Regions from separate parts of the Pseudoclavibacter sp. RFBA6 genome, predicted to be linked through region 1. Evidence: predicted binding sites of a transcription regulator. Region 1 holds the regulator's gene; the other holds the start of a gene.

Region 1 (7,941 bases):
CCAGCCTACGACTCGGTGCCCGAGCGGAGCCGCGAGTCCCACGAGCCGCTCAGCGCGAGGATCGCTGCGATGGCCGCCGGTGCGGCACTCGACGTGCGGAGGACGGCGGCGCCAAGATGAACGCGCCGGGCGCCTGCCGCCTCGAAGACCGCGAACTCGCTCTCGTCGATGCCGCCCTCTGGTCCGACGACGAGGGTGAGGCCGACGCCGCCGGAGGCGGGATCGTCGCCGAGCGCGTCCCGCAGCGAGACGTCGCCGAGTGGGTCCAGCACGAGCAGCGGGCCGTGCGCTGCGAGCCCGGCGACGCTGGCAGTGGTGTGCAGCGGAGCGACCTCCGGCACCCAGGCGGAGAGACTCTGCTTGCTCGCCTCCCTGGCAACGGCGGCCCAGCGCTCTCTGCCCTTCTCGGCTTTCTGATCCCAACGGCTGACGCTGCGCTTCGCCTGCCACGGGACGAAGGCGGCAGCCCCCAGCTCGGTCGCGACTTGCACGGCCAGCTCGTCTCGACCGCCCTTCGCGAGCGCCTGGACGACCGTGACGAGGGGCTTCGGCTCGGGGACGCGCCTCACCCCGACGACGTTCACGACCGCAAGGTCGCGTTCCAGGGCGGCGAGCTCACCGTCGACGACGAGGCCGCGTCCGTTGCCGAGCTGCACGCGCTCGCCCACGCGCATGCGCGCGACGCCCATGTGCTTGGCCTCCGCCCCGCGGACCTGGGTGACGTCGCCCGCACGAAGCGCCTCGTCGAGGTCCTCAGCGAGGTAGAGCCAGGCCACGTCAGCGGCCGAATCGGTCGCGGAGCTTCGAGAACATCCCCTGCTTCTCTCGCGCGAGACGCGGGGCCTCGTGACGGTGCCGTGTCGCGAACTCCTCGATCAGCTTGCGCGACTTGCCGTCGAGCTTCGCGGGAGTCAGGACCTGCACCGCGATGTCGAGGTCGCCTCGGTGCGTCGAGCGCAGACGGGTGATGCCGCGCCCGCGAACGGTGAGGACCTCGCCGGACTGGACGCCGGCCGGGATCTGCAGGTCGACATCGCCGTCAAGGGCCCCGACCGTGGTCGAGGTGCCGAGGATCGCATCGGCCATCGACACCTCGATGACGCACTGCAGGTCGTCGCCGTCGCGAGAGAAGACCTCGTGAGGTCGGACCCGGATCTCGAGGTACAGGTCGCCGTTCGCTCCACCAGCCGGACCGGCTTCGCCCCGGCCGGGAAGGTGGATGCGAAGCCCGGAATCGACTCCGGATGGGATGTCGACCGGGATGCTCACGTTGGCGCGAACACGGCCCTGGCCGTGGCACGTCTCGCACGGGTGCTCGATGACGGTTCCGTAGCCGCGGCACTGCGCACACGGCTGGTTCGTGACGACCATGCCGAGGATGGAGCGCACCTGGCGCTGGACCGAACCGGCTCCCCCGCATGCCGAGCACGTCGTGGGCGAGGTGCCAGGAGCGCAGCACGTGCCCTGGCAGTTGTCGCAGGCGACCGCGGTGGTGACTTCGAGGTCGCGGTGCGTGCCGAACATGACCTCGTCGAGGTCGAGCTCGACGCGAACCAGCGCATCCTGACCACGCTCTGCCCGCGACCGCGGACCCCGGGAACCCTGCTGCCCGAAGAAGGTCTCGAAGATGTCCCCGAAGCCCCCGAAGGACTGCCCGTCAGGCCCGCCCTGGTCGTACTGTCTGCGTCGCTCGGTGTCGCTGAGCGTGTCGTAGGCGTGCGTGACGGACTTGAATTGCTCCGCGGCGTCCGCGGACGGGTTGACGTCCGGGTGCAACTGGCGGGCCAGCTTGCGGTAGGCCTTCTTGATCTCGTCCTGGGACGCCTCGCGGCTCACGCCGAGCACGTCGTAGTGGTCTGCCAAGAGTGGCGACTCCTTCTTTGCATCTGTGAATGTGTGCCTGCGTTGTCAGGCACTGGGTGCAACCGCCGGCGAACCGGGCGGTGTCGGTCAGGCGTCCAGGTGTCGTTCGTCGAGCACCCGTGACAGGTAACTCGCAACGACCCTCACGGCCTGGATATTCCGCGGGTAGTCCATTCTCGTCGGTCCGACGACTCCGAGGCGCGCGTCGCTGCCGGAGCTGCGATATCCGCTAGTCAGGATGGCCGTCTCGCCGAGGCCCAGGTCGACGTTCTCCTGGCCGATGCTCACCGAGTAGGCCTCGGTGCTGGAGTGCAGCTCGTCGAGGAGCCGCAGCAGCACGACCTGCTCCTCGATGGCCTCGAGCACCGGGAGGATGCTCGATGGGAAGTCGCGTTCCGTTCGAGCGAGGTTGGCGGTCCCTGCCATGACGAGGCGCTCCTGGCGGTGCGCGAGCACGAGCTCGAGCAGGTTGGCCACGACGGGCGCGAAGAGCTCCGCGTCCTGCTCCCCCATGATGCCGCTCACGTCTCTCAGCTCGGTGGATGCGTGCGCGACGGTCCGGCCGACCAGGCGCCCCGCGAGGCGATCGCGGAGCACGTGAAGCTGCTCGACACTCACCTCGGCCCCGAGGTGCCCGATGCGCTGCTCGACGCGGCCGGAGTCGGTGATGAGGACGGTGAGCACCCGCCGGCTCGACAGCAGCACGAATTCGACGTGCTGGATCGACGCGTTCGCGAGCGACGGGTACTGCGCGATCGCGACGGAGTTCGTCAGCTGGGCGAGCAGGCGCACCGAGCGCCCGAGCACCTCGTCGACATCCTCGCTGCCCTCGATGAACGTCTCGATCGCGCGTCGCTGCGCTCCCGAGAGCGGACGGAACTCGGCGAGCCGGTCGACGAACAGCCGGTAGCCCTTGTCCGTCGGGATGCGCCCGGAGGACGTGTGCGGCGCGACGATCAGCTCGGCGTCCTCGAGCTGCGCCATGTCGTTGCGGATGGTGGCGGCCGAGACGCCGAAGTCGTGACGGTCGGCGATCGACTTCGAGCCGACGGGCTCACGGCTCGTCACGTAGTCGGTGACGATGACTCGGAGCACCTGCATGCTTCTGTCCGAAACCACGATGCTCCTTCCGCTGCCGACCGCTGGCCCTCGACGGGGCGCCCATCTGGCACTCCCAGTCAGAGACTGCCAATCCTACCGCGTTCGCTCGCCCGCAGGGGCAGAACGCCCAGGCCGTCACCGAGCAACCGAAATAGCCTGGGTAGAAACCGTCGAGAGGAATCCCATGTCCGATCACAACGCACCGAACCCGCAGCCTGGGCACGAGGATCCTGCTCAGCAACAGCCGTACAGCCAGCCCGGCCCGTACGGGCAGCAACCACCGTACGGCCAGCAGGCACCGTATGGCCAGCAGGCGCCATACGGGCAGCAGCCCCGGTACAGTCAGCCGCAGTACGGCCAGCAGCAGGCCGGGCCGCACTCGAGCGGTGCCACGACCTCCGAACCGCCGCTGACGGCCGACGGGGACCGCCTCGTCGCAACGTTCGATCACCTGCTCAACATCGTCGCGCCCGCGGTCGGCCCGCTGATCCTCTGGCTCGTGACGCGGCGGCGAGGCTCACTCGCCAACAGCGAGGGCCGCGAAGCCCTCAACTTCGGCATCACCGTCTCGATCGTCTACGTGGGCATCGGGGTCCTCTCGCTGCTGTCCATGTTCGGCGGACCGTTGGCGCTGCTCGTACCCCTGCTGTACCCGCTGCTCTGGGTCGCCGTCGTCGTATACGCGATCCTCGCTGCAGTCCAGGCCAACCAGGGACGACCGTACCGCTACCCGGTGACCTTCCGGTTCGTCAGCTGACGAGCGCACGTCTCAGACGGCGATGCGCCTGACGATCGCATCCGCCATGAGGCGGCCCCGCAGTGTGGGCACGAGCCTCCCCTGCAACGCGGCCCTGCCATCGACGAGCGACTCCGCGATGAGCTCGGCAACCACGCTGGAATCCTCGAGCTCGGAGATCGCGAGCCCTTCGCGCAGTCTCGAGCCGAGCATGATGCGCTCGAACCGCTTCGTGTCCTCGTCGAGCACCTCACGCCCCATGGCAGGGGTGATGCCGTCGGCGAGCCTCGACGCGTACGCGCTCGGGTGCTTCGCGTTCCACCAGCGCACTCCGCCGACGTGGCTGTGGGCGCCCGGTCCGAAGCCCCACCAGTCAGCGTCCCGCCAATAGGACAGGTTGTGGCGCGACGGGTGCTCGCCCCGCAGCGACCAGTTGCTGACCTCGTACCACTCGAAGCCGGCCGACGCCAAGCGCTCCTCCGCGAGCTCGTACATGTCCGCCTGCAGGTCATCGTCGACGGCGGGCACCTCGCCGCGGCGAATCTGCCTGGCGAGCTTCGTGCCGTCCTCGATGATGAGGGCGTACGCGCTCACGTGGAGCGGCTCCTGGGCGAGGGCCATGTCCAGCGATCGGCGCCAGTCGTCGAGCGACTCCCCCGGCGTGCCGTAGATGAGGTCGAGACTCGGTTCGAGCCCGACCTTCTTGGCAGCCGCGACGACGATCGGGATGCGATCCGGGTCGTGTGTGCGCTCGAGCACGGCCAGCACATGTGGGACCGCCGACTGCATTCCGAAGCTCACGCGGGTCACGCCGGCCTCCCGCAGCTGCGCGAGCTCACGTTCGCCGACCGAGTCCGGGTTCGCCTCCACGGTCACCTCGGCGTCGGGCGCAAGGCCCCAGCGGCTGCGAACGCCATCGAGCATCGCCGCGAGGTCGCTGACCGGGAGGAGGGTCGGCGTCCCACCGCCGAAGAAGACCGTCGACACCTGGCGGGGCGAGCCGCTGAGAACGCGCTCTGCGATCGCCATCTCCTTCTCGACCTCGCCTGCGTAGCTCGAGCGGGATACCCCTCCCAGCTCCTCGGCCGTATACGTGTTGAAGTCGCAGTACCCACACCTGACTCGGCAGAAGGGCACGTGAATGTACACGCCGAAGTCTCGCGCTTCGGCGCCGATGAGAGCCTGAGCGGGGAGCTCGCCGCTCGGCGGGACCGGCTCGCCAAGAGGCAGGGCGCTAGGCGTCAAGACGGCCGTTCAGCTTGGCCCAGCTCGGGGCGAGAGTCTCGTGATGCACCAGGACAGCCTAGGCGGTATCCGTCGCCACAGCACCCGGACCCCCACCGTGCGTTGCGCTCCCGCCCAACTGAAGGGACTACCGTCTGAGTCATGAGCACCCAGGCGACCTCCCACAAGCACGTTCTCGTCTCCGGGGCATCCGGCATGATCGGCCACAGCCTGATCGAGGAGCTCCACGCGCACGGCCACCGCGTCACGCGGCTCGTGAGGCGCGAACCGAAGGACAGCACCGAGTTCCGTTGGAACCCCGCGCAGCGCACCCTCGACGCGAGGGTGCTCGACGGAGTGGACGCGGTGGTGAACCTCTCGGGGTCGCCGCTCAGCAAGCTCCCGTGGACCTACAACGTGAAGAAGGAGATCCTCCGGTCGCGCGTGAACGCGACGCTCACGATCACTGCCGCGATGGCAGCGTCGGCGAACCCGCCCACGCTGCTCATCAACGGCTCCGCCTCGGGTGCCTACGGCGACCGGCCCGGCCAGGTCCTCGACGAGGACTCCGCGCTCCCCGAGACCGACGAGTTCCTGCCCCGCGTCGTGGACCGGTGGGAGCGCGCGGCGCAGACGGCGCCGGAGGGCACCCGCGTGGTGCTCGCGCGCACGGGGCTCGTGCTGGGCCGAGGCGGAGTCCTCACCGTCCTCAAGACGCTGGCGAGCGTCGGGCTCCTCTCGCAGCTCGGCGACGGCACGCAGCACTGGCCGTGGGTCAGCCTCCGCGACGAGGTGCGCGCCCTCAGGTTCCTGCTCGAATCCGATGACGCGCACGGCGCCTACAACCTGGTCGGTCCCGCTCCCGCGACGGCCGACGAGATCCAGCAGCAGCTCGCGACCGAGCTCGGTCGCCCCTACAAGCTGAAGGCGCCGTCGACCCTCATCGACCTCACCCTGCAGAAGGCCGGCCGTGAGCTGTTCCTCGCCGACCAGCAGATCCGGCCGAAGCGCCTCCTCGACGCCGGATTCTCGTTCAAGGACCGGACGGCCGCGCAAGCGGTCGAGCTCGCGCTCAAGTCTCCCGAGTTCGAACCAGAGCCAGGAGCCGGTGTCTGACGTCGATCGGCTCCCGGTTCAGGCCGCCTCGGGGCGCACCTTCTCCAGGCGGATGCCCTGGCGAAGCGCTGTCCTCGCACGTTTGCGGTCCCCGGACGCCGAGTAGGCGAGCCCCAGGCGCATCCAGGCTCGCCAGTCGTCCGGGGCGGCTTCGACCTCGGCCTTCCACCTGGGGAAGTCCTCGTCGGCGGCCTCCCGCACGACTCGTCCGCTCGGACGCTTCGGCAGGTCGTCCTCCGGCAGCTCCCCCGCATCAGCGAGGCGCCGGAGCAGGCGCTCCGTCTGCATCCCGAACAGCAGCTCGCGTGCGATGAAGACGACCGCGAGGATCGGGAAGACGATGAGTGCCGCGCCCATGATCTTCGCGACGATGTCTCCCGCGAAGAGCGAAACCGCCATGCCCGCGACGAACACGACGTAGAGCAGCAACAGCAGCGTGACAGCCGCGACGCCGAGCTTCGTGGCGAGGTTGCGCTTCACGCTCGGCCCAGCAGCTCGCCGAGGCCGAGCACACCGTCGAGGCCGACCGTCGTGCCCTGTGAGGACCTCGCATGCCCGATTGCCAGCGTGATGCCCCGCACGTAGGCCTCCTGCGACATCGTCTCGTGCCGAATCGTGAGCACCTCACCCGCTCCTCCGAGCACGACCTGCTGGTCGGCGACGATGCCCCGCAGGCGCATGCTGTGGATCGGCACGCCAGCGACCAGCTGTCCTCGCGCCTCCTGATCAGCATGCGGTGGGCGCAGAGGGTGCTCCCGCGCTGCGGCGATGCGCTCCGCCGTGCGGACCGCCGTTCCGGACGGCGAGTCGACCTTCTTGTCATGGTGGGCTTCGAGGATCTCGATCGAGTCGAAGAACCTGCCGGCGACGCTCGCCAGCGCCGTGCCGAGCACGGAGCCGAGCGAGAAGTTGGGGACGAACACAGCTGCTCGCCCAGCTGGCACGGCCGCTGCGACGCTCGCGATCCGCCGCTCATCCCAGCCGCTCGTGCCGACGACCACATCGAGCCCATGCTCGAGCGCGAACGGTACCGCGATCTCGGAGGCATCAAGATGCGACACGTCCACGAGCACGTCTGCGCCGAGCATCTCCTCAAGCGGGGTCGCGCTCGTCAGCCCCGCGTGGAGCACAAGCCCCTCCGTCGAGTCGATGATGCGCTCCACAAGGCTTCCCATGCGACCGGATGCGCCGAGCACGGCGACCTGAGTTTCCATGTCTCCAAGGGTACGGGCAACCGCCGACGATCCAGGGCGCTGCGGCGAGAGCGTCTGCGCGCGCGGCGAGCCCGAACGCCGCGAGGAGTCAGATGGCGATCGAGGCGCTGACGCCCGTGCGCAGCTCCGGAGTCAGGTGCGACTGGTCGTTGAACAGCAGCAGCTCCGCTGGCTTACGGGTACGGACGCGCACGACGGTCAGCCCCGTGTTCACCGAGTTGAGCCCGAGCCAGCGCCACTCCGGGGCGTCGACGACCCTGCGCACGAACTCGCCGATCACGAAGTTGTGCGTCACGAGGAGCGTGTGCCGATCATCACGGCTCTTGCTGAAGAACGTGTCATACGCGTCGCTCATCTGCGCCACCCCCGCCTCGATGACCTCGTCGCCGATGCCGCCGAAGAAGCCGTCGTAGATGGAGGGGGCACCGTCCTGTCCGGTGGGGATGCAGTCGAACAGCAGCGTCGACTCGAGAGCCGCCGGCCCGCTCGTGTACTGGTCGATGACCGCGCTCGTCTGCACGGCACGATCGAGCGGCGAGGTGTAGGTCTCGCTGAGCGGGACAGCGGCGAGACGACGGCCGATCAGGTGAGCCTGCGCCCGGCCGCGTTCGGAGAGCGGTCCGTCGTTGATACCGTGCTCTGCGTTCTCCTGCTCGCCGTGCCTGACGAGGTAGAGGTAGTGCGACA
Region 2 (7,941 bases), on a different contig from region 1:
ACGAAGATGCCGACGACGAGCGATCCGACGAGCGCGCCGTACGCGGAGCCGAGGCCACCGAGGGTGACGGCGGCGAACATCAGCAGCAGCACCTGGAAGCCCATGTCCCACGACGACTGGCGGTACAGGGCGAGCATGACGCCGGCGAGGGCGGCGAGGCCACCTGCCGTGGTCCAGACGATGCGGATGATGCGGTCGACGTTGATACCGGATGCGCTCGCGAGCGACGGGTTGTCGGAGACCGCGCGGGTGGCCTTGCCCACTCGGGTGCGGGTCAGGAAGAGCCCGACGAGCACGAGGGTGACGATCGAGATGCCCATGCTCAGCAGCGAGCCGGTCGTGATGCGCACGGGGCCGAACTCGATGGCACCGCTGAGTCCCACGGAGCTCATCGGGAGGATCGCACCCCCGAAGAACAGCTGGTAGATGTAGCGCAGCGCGAGACCGAGGCCGATGCTCACGATCATGGCGGGCACGAGGCGCACACCGCGCTTGCGCAGCGGCTTCCAGAGCGCCGCATCCTGGACCCACCCGAAGGCGGCGCCGAGGATGACGACGATGATGAGAGCGACGAAGATGTTGAGGCCCATCACGACGGCGAAGAGCCAGGCCATGAGGCCACCGAACGTGACCAGCTCGCCGTGCGAGAAGTTGTTCAGCCCGGTCGTGCCGAAGATCAGCGTGATGCCGATCGCGCCGAGCGCGATGAGCAGGCCGAAGTTGAGCCCCGCGACGAGGCGCTCGATGAGCTGTGAGCCGAAGTTGCTGCTCTGCCTCGTGTCCTCACCGAGCGCGAAGAGGCGTCCGACGTTGGTCGTCGACCACTCGTCTTCCGTGACCTCGGCTGTCGCCCCGTCTTCGTTGCGGAGGTCCACACCGTCGGGCAGGGTCTCCGTGTCGAGCGTCACCGTGTAGTTGCCGGGGCCGGGGACGGGGACGCGCCAGCGTCCGTCCTCACCCGACTCCACCGTCTCGGTGTAGCCGTCGCCTTCGACGGTGAGTGAGACGCCCTCGACGGGTTCGCTCTCGAAGTTCAGGATGCCGCTGATCGAGTACGCCGACTCTTCCGGGGGCTCGGACTCCGCGTTCGCGGGGCCGGCCATCGTGAAGACGCCGAGGAACGCGAAGAGCGACATCGCGAGGGCTGCGAGCATTCGGTGTGTTTGGGTGAGCCGGGAGCGCCTGGCGGTCGCTGAGCGCGATCCGGCTGGCGGGAGCGGACTGAGGAGAAGGGGCACGGAGTACCTCCAGTGCGAGTCGGGCTGGGCACGACGACTGAACGAGATTCTGGAACTGCTATTGCTGCAAGCGAGGATTCGCCACTCTGCGAATCTACGGATGGTTTGTATCGGCAATGTTTCTTTGCCGCTACACACGATAGCCGTGTGGGAGTGCGGCCGTGCGTCGTATGCGGCCCGAATGCGCAATTTTGTTCTACGTCGCCACAAATGTGGCGGCTCAGCGGTTCAGAGACTGCGGATGGTGCCAAGATCCTCGGTTTGGGAAGAACGTGGTCGCCTTCGGCGTGTCACCGACCGGATGGTGCCCCGCTGCCGGTGGTCGCGTGCGCGAGAGCATGCCGAGCGCAGAAGATCGGCAGCTCGCCGCAGCGCTCGCAGGCGACGAAGCGCTCACGGCAGGAGGCGTCGCTGCAGTTCTGCGTGCGGTGCGTGGGCGCCGCGCACTCCCGGCAGCGCCCGAGCTTCTCGGTGTTCGGCCCGAACTCGAGGTGCTCGCGGGCGTCGAAGACGGCGAGCGATCCCTTCCAGAGGCCTTCGTCGCCGAACTGCTCGGCGTAGCGGACGATGCCGCCGTCGAGCTGGTACACCTCGCTGAAGCCGCGCTTCACCATGAGCGCGGAGAGGACCTCGCAGCGCACGCCGCCCGTGCAGTAGGTGACGACGGGCTTCGACTTGAGCTCGTCGTACTTGCCGGACTCGAGCTCGGCGATGAAGTCGCGGGTCGTGCCCGTCTCTGGCACGACGGCGCCCTCGAAGCGACCGATCTGGGCTTCGATGGCGTTGCGTCCGTCGAAGAAGACGATGTCGTCGCGCGACTCGACCAGTGCGTGGAGCTCGTCCGGGGCAAGGTGGGTGCCGCCGCCGACCACGCCGTGCTCGTCGACCTCCAGTTCCCCGGGGGCCCCGAAGCTCACGATCTCGTCCCGCACCTTGACGCTGAGGCGCGGGAAGTCGAGGCTCTGTTCGTTCTCATCGAGGCCGGTGCCCTCCGACCACTTGTAGTCGGCGTCCTTGAACGCCGCGTACTCGCGGGTGGTGCGCACGTACCGCTTGAGCGCGTTGAGCTCACCGCCGAGGGTGCCGTTGATGCCGTCCTTCGAGATCAGGATGCGCCCGCGCAGCCCCAGCGACGCCGCGAGGTCTCGCTGCCAGAGGCGGATCGCTTCCGGATCGGCGAGGGGCGCGAAGGCGTAGTAGAGCACGATCTTGGGGACAGCCATGCGGTCGATTTTAGGTGAGCGGCGGTGTTCCGAGCGCCGAGGGTGCGCGGATGTCGGTGGGTCTGCGTACCCTTGCCGCATGCCAGATCGGGTCATGACGCTCTATCGGCCGGCGCTGCCGGTCGATGTGGTGCAGACCCTGTCGCCGCTCATGCGGGGCAGGCGTGACCCGACCTGCTGGATGCACCCGGTGTCGCGGGATGTGTGGCGCACGTCGCACGCGCTCGCGGGTGGGGCGACGACCGTCTTCCGGCAGGCGCGGGACGGAGTCCGCATCGTGTCGTGGGGCGAAGCCGCCGAGATCGCGGTCGACGAAGCCCCGGTCCTTCTTGGCCGCGATGACGACTGGAGTGAGCTGCGCCTCGATGCGCTCCCCGAGCTGGCGGATGTGCGGCGTCGCAACGAGGGGCTCCGGCTCCCGAAGTCGGGGGCGGTCTTCGAGGCGCTCAGTGCCGCCATCATCGAGCAGAAGATCACGGGCCTCGAAGCGCATCGAGCGTGGGACATCCTGCACCGCGACTACGCCGACCCTGCCCCAGGCGCAGCCGGCCTCGTGCCGCGCCACCTGCGGCTTCCGCTCACCCCGGAGCAGTGGCGGCGCATCCCGAGCTGGGACTGGCATCGGGCGGGCGTCGACCACTCCCGGACGGGTACGGTCATCCGCTCGGCGACGGTCGCATCGGCGCTGGAGCGCACGGCGAGCCTGCCAACCGGGTCGGAAGAGCCCCTGCGCCGCCTCCGCTCGATCGTGGGCGTCGGCGTGTGGACGGCAAACGAGACCGTGCAACGCTCGCATGGCGACCCGGATGCGCCGAGCTTCAGCGACTACCACATCCCCAACATGGTGGGGTGGGCGCTCGCGGGTTGCGACGTCGACGACGACGGCATGCGGGAGCTGCTCGAGCCGTGGCGGGGGCACCGCGAGCGGGTCGTGCGCCTCATCAAGCTGGCTGGCAACCCGCGTCCGAAGCACGGCGCACGCATGACCGTGCAGGACCACCGCTTCCACTGAGGGGGTCGTTCGCCCACGGCTGACGCGGTTTTCAGCAAATTTTCTGGCACTCGACTTGGGTGAGTGCTAATTTTCTGACCAAGGAAGTTGACACCAGTCGACTCAAGTTCACCGCAGTCGCTCACGATCGTGAGTGTGCGTACAAGGAAGGGAAAACGACATGGCACGCGTCTTCGATCCGTTCCAGGAGATGGAACGACTTTTCCAGGGAGCACCGAACAGCCCGCGTTCGATGCCCATCGACCTCTACCGCGAGGCCGACCACTACATCCTCACCGCCGACCTGCCGGGCATCGACCCCAGCTCGATCGACGTCGACCTCGACGGACAGCAGCTCACGATCCGCGCCGAGCGCAGCACCGTGAACGCGGAGGGCGCCAAGTGGCTCGTGCGTGAGCGCAACGGGGGCAGCTACCTCCGCCAGTTCACGCTCGGCCAGGGCCTCGACACCGAGCGCATCGCTGCGAGCTACGAGCATGGCGTGCTCACGGTGACGGTTCCCGTCAGCGAGCGTGCGAAGCCGCGCAAGATCGAGATCGAGACCGGTACGAAGGTCGAGACCATCCAGGCGTAGCCGACAGGCGACGCAACAGAAGGGGGCAGTGCGAGATCGCACTGCCCCCTTCGTGATGTCTCAGACGGAACGCAGGCCCTTGCCTGACTCCTCGGCTTCCCGCGCGAGCTCCGCGGCCGCCGCGAACCGGGCTCGAAGTGCCGCATCAGGGGCCGGCTCGAGGCGCGCGATGGTCTCCACGGGCCAGTCGGGGCGGCTGCCGGTCGCGACCCAGGCGGCCTGGCGGGCCGCGCCGTCGGCGACGTACTCGCCGGGCGCGGGGATCTCGACGGGTACCTCGAAGAGGGTCGGGGCGACGGCGCGCACACCCTCGCTCAGGGCGGCGCCGCCGATGAGCATGACGCGCTTCGCGTCGACGCCGAGCGCACGGTGCGCGTCGAGCGCCTGAGCGAGGCTGCCGAGCATGCCCTCGACTGCGGCGCGGGCCAGGTTCTCGCGTGTGAAGGATCCACGCGTCATGCCGAGCAGGGATGCCGTCGCGTCCGGCAGGTCAGGAGTGCGTTCGCCGTCGAGGTACGGCACGAACGCGAGCCCGCCGGAGCCCACGGGGGCGGACGCGGCCAGCCGACCGAACTCCGCGTGGTCCACGCCGAGCACTGTCGCGGTCGTGTCGATGACGCGCGCCGCGTTGAGCGTGGCGGACAGGGGGAGGAACTCGCCCGTCGCGTCGGCGAAGCCCGCAAGACCGCCGTTCGGGTCGACAACCGGCCGCTCGGCGACCGAGAACACGGTGCCGGAGGTGCCGATCGAGACGACGACGTCACCGGCGCGAGCATTGAGGCCGAGCGCGGCACCCGCGTTGTCGCCGGCTCCCGCGGCGACGAGCGCGCCAGTCGGAGTCTTGCCGGCGACCTCGGACGGCCCGAGCACGCGCGGCAGGATCACGTCATGCCCGAGTGCGGCGACGAGCAGCTCGCGGTCGTACTCGCCCGTGAACGGCGACCAGTAGCCGGTTCCGGAAGCGTCGGAGCGGTCGGTTGTGAGCTTCGTCAGGTCGGGGCCGAGGGGGCTCTCGTCGGCGGGGCCGTAGCCGAGGAGCCGCCACGTGAGCCAGTCGTGGGGGAGTGCGACGGCGGCGACGCGTGCCGCGTTCTCGGGTTCCGCATCCCGGAGCCAGCGCAGCTTCGTGATGGTGAAGGAGGCGACGGGGACGAGGCCTGTGCGCTCGACGAGCGCCTCCTGCCCGAACTCCGCGATCAGGTCTCTGGCGGCACCGGCGCTGCGTGTGTCGTTCCAGAGGAGCGCGTCGCGCACGACGTTGCCGTCGGCGTCGAGCGCCACCATGCCGTGCTGCTGGCCGGCGACGGACAGTGCCGCGACGTCATCGAGCCCGCCAGCCGCTGCGGTCGCGTCCTGGACGGCGGCCCACCAGTTCTCCGGGTCCACCTCCGTGCCAGGGGCGTGGGACGCGCGGCCCTGGCGGATGAGCTCGCCCGTCACGGCGTCCCGGATGACGAGCTTGCAGCTCTGCGTACTCGAGTCGAAGCCGGCGACGAGCATGGTGGTCTGCTTTCTGTAGTGCTGGGGTGTGGTGCACGACAGAGCTGGGGCGAATGCATGCGCGTCGTTGGACGTGCGTGCATCCGCCACAGCTCTGTCAGGGGGGACGGGGGAGTCCGTCGGGCGAGCGGCGGGGACTAGCCGCGGGCGCCCATGAGGTGCTCGAGCGCGAGCTGCTGCAGGCGCACGAAGCCGAAGCCCTTGCCGTTGAAGTACGCGTTCGCGTCGAAGTCCTCGTACGCGGAGCGGTCGGCGAGGAAGTCGTCGTACGTCTCGCCCTCGCCGAGCGTGTTCGTGGAGAGCTCGTCGACGCGGGAAGCGGCGAGCGCCTCCTGCACCTCGGGGTCGGCGCGGAATGCCGCGGCGCGCTCCTTGAGGAGCAGGTACGTGCGCATGTTCGCCGCTGCCGACTCCCATACGCCCGTCTCGTCTTCGGTGCGCGAGGGCTTGTAGTCGAAGTGGCGCGGACCCGTGTAGGTCTGGCCGCCGCCCGGGCCACCGTTCTCGAGCAGGTCGACGAGCGCGAACGCGTTCTGCAGGTCGCCGTGACCGAAGACGAGGTCCTGGTCGTACTTGATGCCGCGCTGGCCGTTGAGGTCGATGTGGAACAGCTTGCCCTGGTAGAGGGCCTGTGCGATGCCGGCGGCGAAGTTGAGGCCGGCCATCTGCTCGTGACCGACTTCGGGGTTCACGCCGACGAGTTCCGGACGCTCGAGCGTCTCGATGAAGGCGAGGGCGTGGCCGACCGTGGGGAGGAGGATGTCGCCGCGGGGCTCGTTCGGCTTCGGTTCGATCGCGAAGCGGATGTTGTAGCCCTTGTCGGTGACGTAGTCGCCGAGCAGGTTGACGGCCTCGCGGTAGCGCTCGAGTGCCTGGCGGATGTCTTTCGCGGAGTCGTACTCGGCGCCTTCGCGGCCGCCCCACATGACGAACGTCTCGGCGCCGAGCGAGGCGGCGAGGTCGAGGTTGCGGAGCACCTTGCGCAGCGCGAAGCGGCGCACGTCGCGGTCGTTGGACGTGAAGCCGCCGTCCTTGAAGACGGGGGCGGAGAAGAGGTTCGTGGTGACCATGGGAACGACGAGGCCCGTCGAGTCCAGGGCGCCGCGCAGGCGGGAGATCTGGGAGTCGCGCACCTCGTCGGTCGAGCCGAACGGGAAGAGGTCGTCGTCGTGGAACGTGAGTCCGTAGGCGCCGGCCTCGGCGAGCTTCTCGACGACGTGCACGACGTCGAGGTCGGCGCGCGTCGGGCCGCCGAACGGGTCGGTGCCGTTGTAGCCGACGGTCCACAGACCGAACGAGAACTTGTCTGCGGGGGTGGGGGCTGGCGTGGACATGGTCCTCCTGGTTCGACATTGAACAAAATTGTTGCCGTCGCCAACATATACGTTCGCGGCCGAGATCGCCACTCCCGGTGCGTCTCGAATGCGATCAGTGCTCAGCGCGGGGCTAAGCTCGCGCAATGAACGACGCGCTACCCGCCTCATTCGAGTCGTGGCCCGAACTCGGCGAGACGCAGGGGGTCATCCTGCTCGAGCTCCTCCTCGGGGGGCCAAGGTCGCGTGCCCGCCTGGCTGAGGCCGCCGGGCTCTCGCGCACGAGCCTGACCCGCATCGCGAGGGAGCTGATCGAGGCCGGCCTGCTCGGCGAGGGTGAGCTCCAGCCGTCAGGGCATCGCGGACGCCCATCCGAGAGCCTCTTCCTCCGCCCGGAGCGTGCCCACTTCGTCGGTGTGAAGCTCACGGGCGAGGCCGCGTACGTCGTCGTCACCGACCTGACGGCGCAGGTCGTCGAGAAGGTGTCTGCCCCGCTCCCGAATCGCTCCGTGGATGCGGTGGTCGAGCTCGTCGCGGGGCTCATCGCCGAGGTGTCCGTCGGCTTCCCGCTCGTTGCGGCGGTCGGCATCGGCGTCGCAGGCGATGTGTCCGACGTGGGCGGCGTCGAGGTGCTGCACCGCTCGAACTTCCTCGGCTGGGACGGGATCGCGCTGTCGCGCCTCGTCGCGGAGGCCACGGGCCTGCCCACCTCGATGTCGAACGACGTGCACGCGCTCGCGGCCTCGCTGCACTGGTTCGGCGGCCTCGGCGCGCATCGATCGCTCATCGTCTACGGCCTCGGGGCCGGCATCGGAAGCGGACTCGTCGTCGCGAACGACGCGGCGCCGGGAGCGCACGGACGGGCTGGTCGCATCGGCCACAGTCGGATGTCCGGCAGTGGCGTGACGTGCGCCAAGGGGCACCAGAACTGCATCCACAGCTTCGTGACCATGCCGGCCATCGAGGCCAACGCCGGCGTGGATCCTGGCCAGTACGAGGTTGCCCTGCAGCGCGCTCGGGCGGGTGACGAGCGGGCGCTCTCGGCCTTCCGCAGCGCGTCGTTCGCGCTCGGTGTCGCCGT

What was found. The regulator HrcA, encoded in region 1, represses chaperone genes, less so after heat shock. The targets are predictions, from matches to a motif close to TTNGCACTCGNNNNNNNCGAGTGCNAA.
Region 2: the regulator HrcA is predicted to act here: its motif matches at 3,517-3,543, upstream of C5C17_RS16655 (Hsp20/alpha crystallin family protein).

What each region holds. Positions count from the first base shown of each region.
Region 1 covers NZ_PSUA01000012.1:252,359-260,299, forward strand. The annotation lists gene C5C17_RS11105 (16S rRNA (uracil(1498)-N(3))-methyltransferase) at 6-776, opposite strand; gene dnaJ (molecular chaperone DnaJ) at 778-1,863, opposite strand; gene hrcA (heat-inducible transcriptional repressor HrcA) at 1,951-2,982, opposite strand; gene C5C17_RS11120 (DUF4870 domain-containing protein) at 3,149-3,721, shown strand; gene hemW (radical SAM family heme chaperone HemW) at 3,734-4,945, opposite strand; gene C5C17_RS11130 (TIGR01777 family oxidoreductase) at 5,087-6,040, shown strand; gene C5C17_RS11135 (hypothetical protein) at 6,059-6,520, opposite strand; gene dapB (4-hydroxy-tetrahydrodipicolinate reductase) at 6,517-7,254, opposite strand; gene C5C17_RS11145 (histidine phosphatase family protein) at 7,343-7,941, opposite strand, start outside.
Region 2 covers NZ_PSUA01000015.1:404,370-412,310, forward strand. The annotation lists gene C5C17_RS16640 (branched-chain amino acid ABC transporter permease) at 1-1,154, opposite strand, end outside; gene C5C17_RS16645 (rhodanese-related sulfurtransferase) at 1,529-2,461, opposite strand; gene C5C17_RS16650 (DNA-3-methyladenine glycosylase) at 2,541-3,473, shown strand; gene C5C17_RS16655 (Hsp20/alpha crystallin family protein) at 3,634-4,047, shown strand; gene C5C17_RS16660 (xylulokinase) at 4,108-5,547, opposite strand; gene xylA (xylose isomerase) at 5,685-6,881, opposite strand; gene C5C17_RS16670 (ROK family transcriptional regulator) at 7,007-7,941, shown strand, end outside.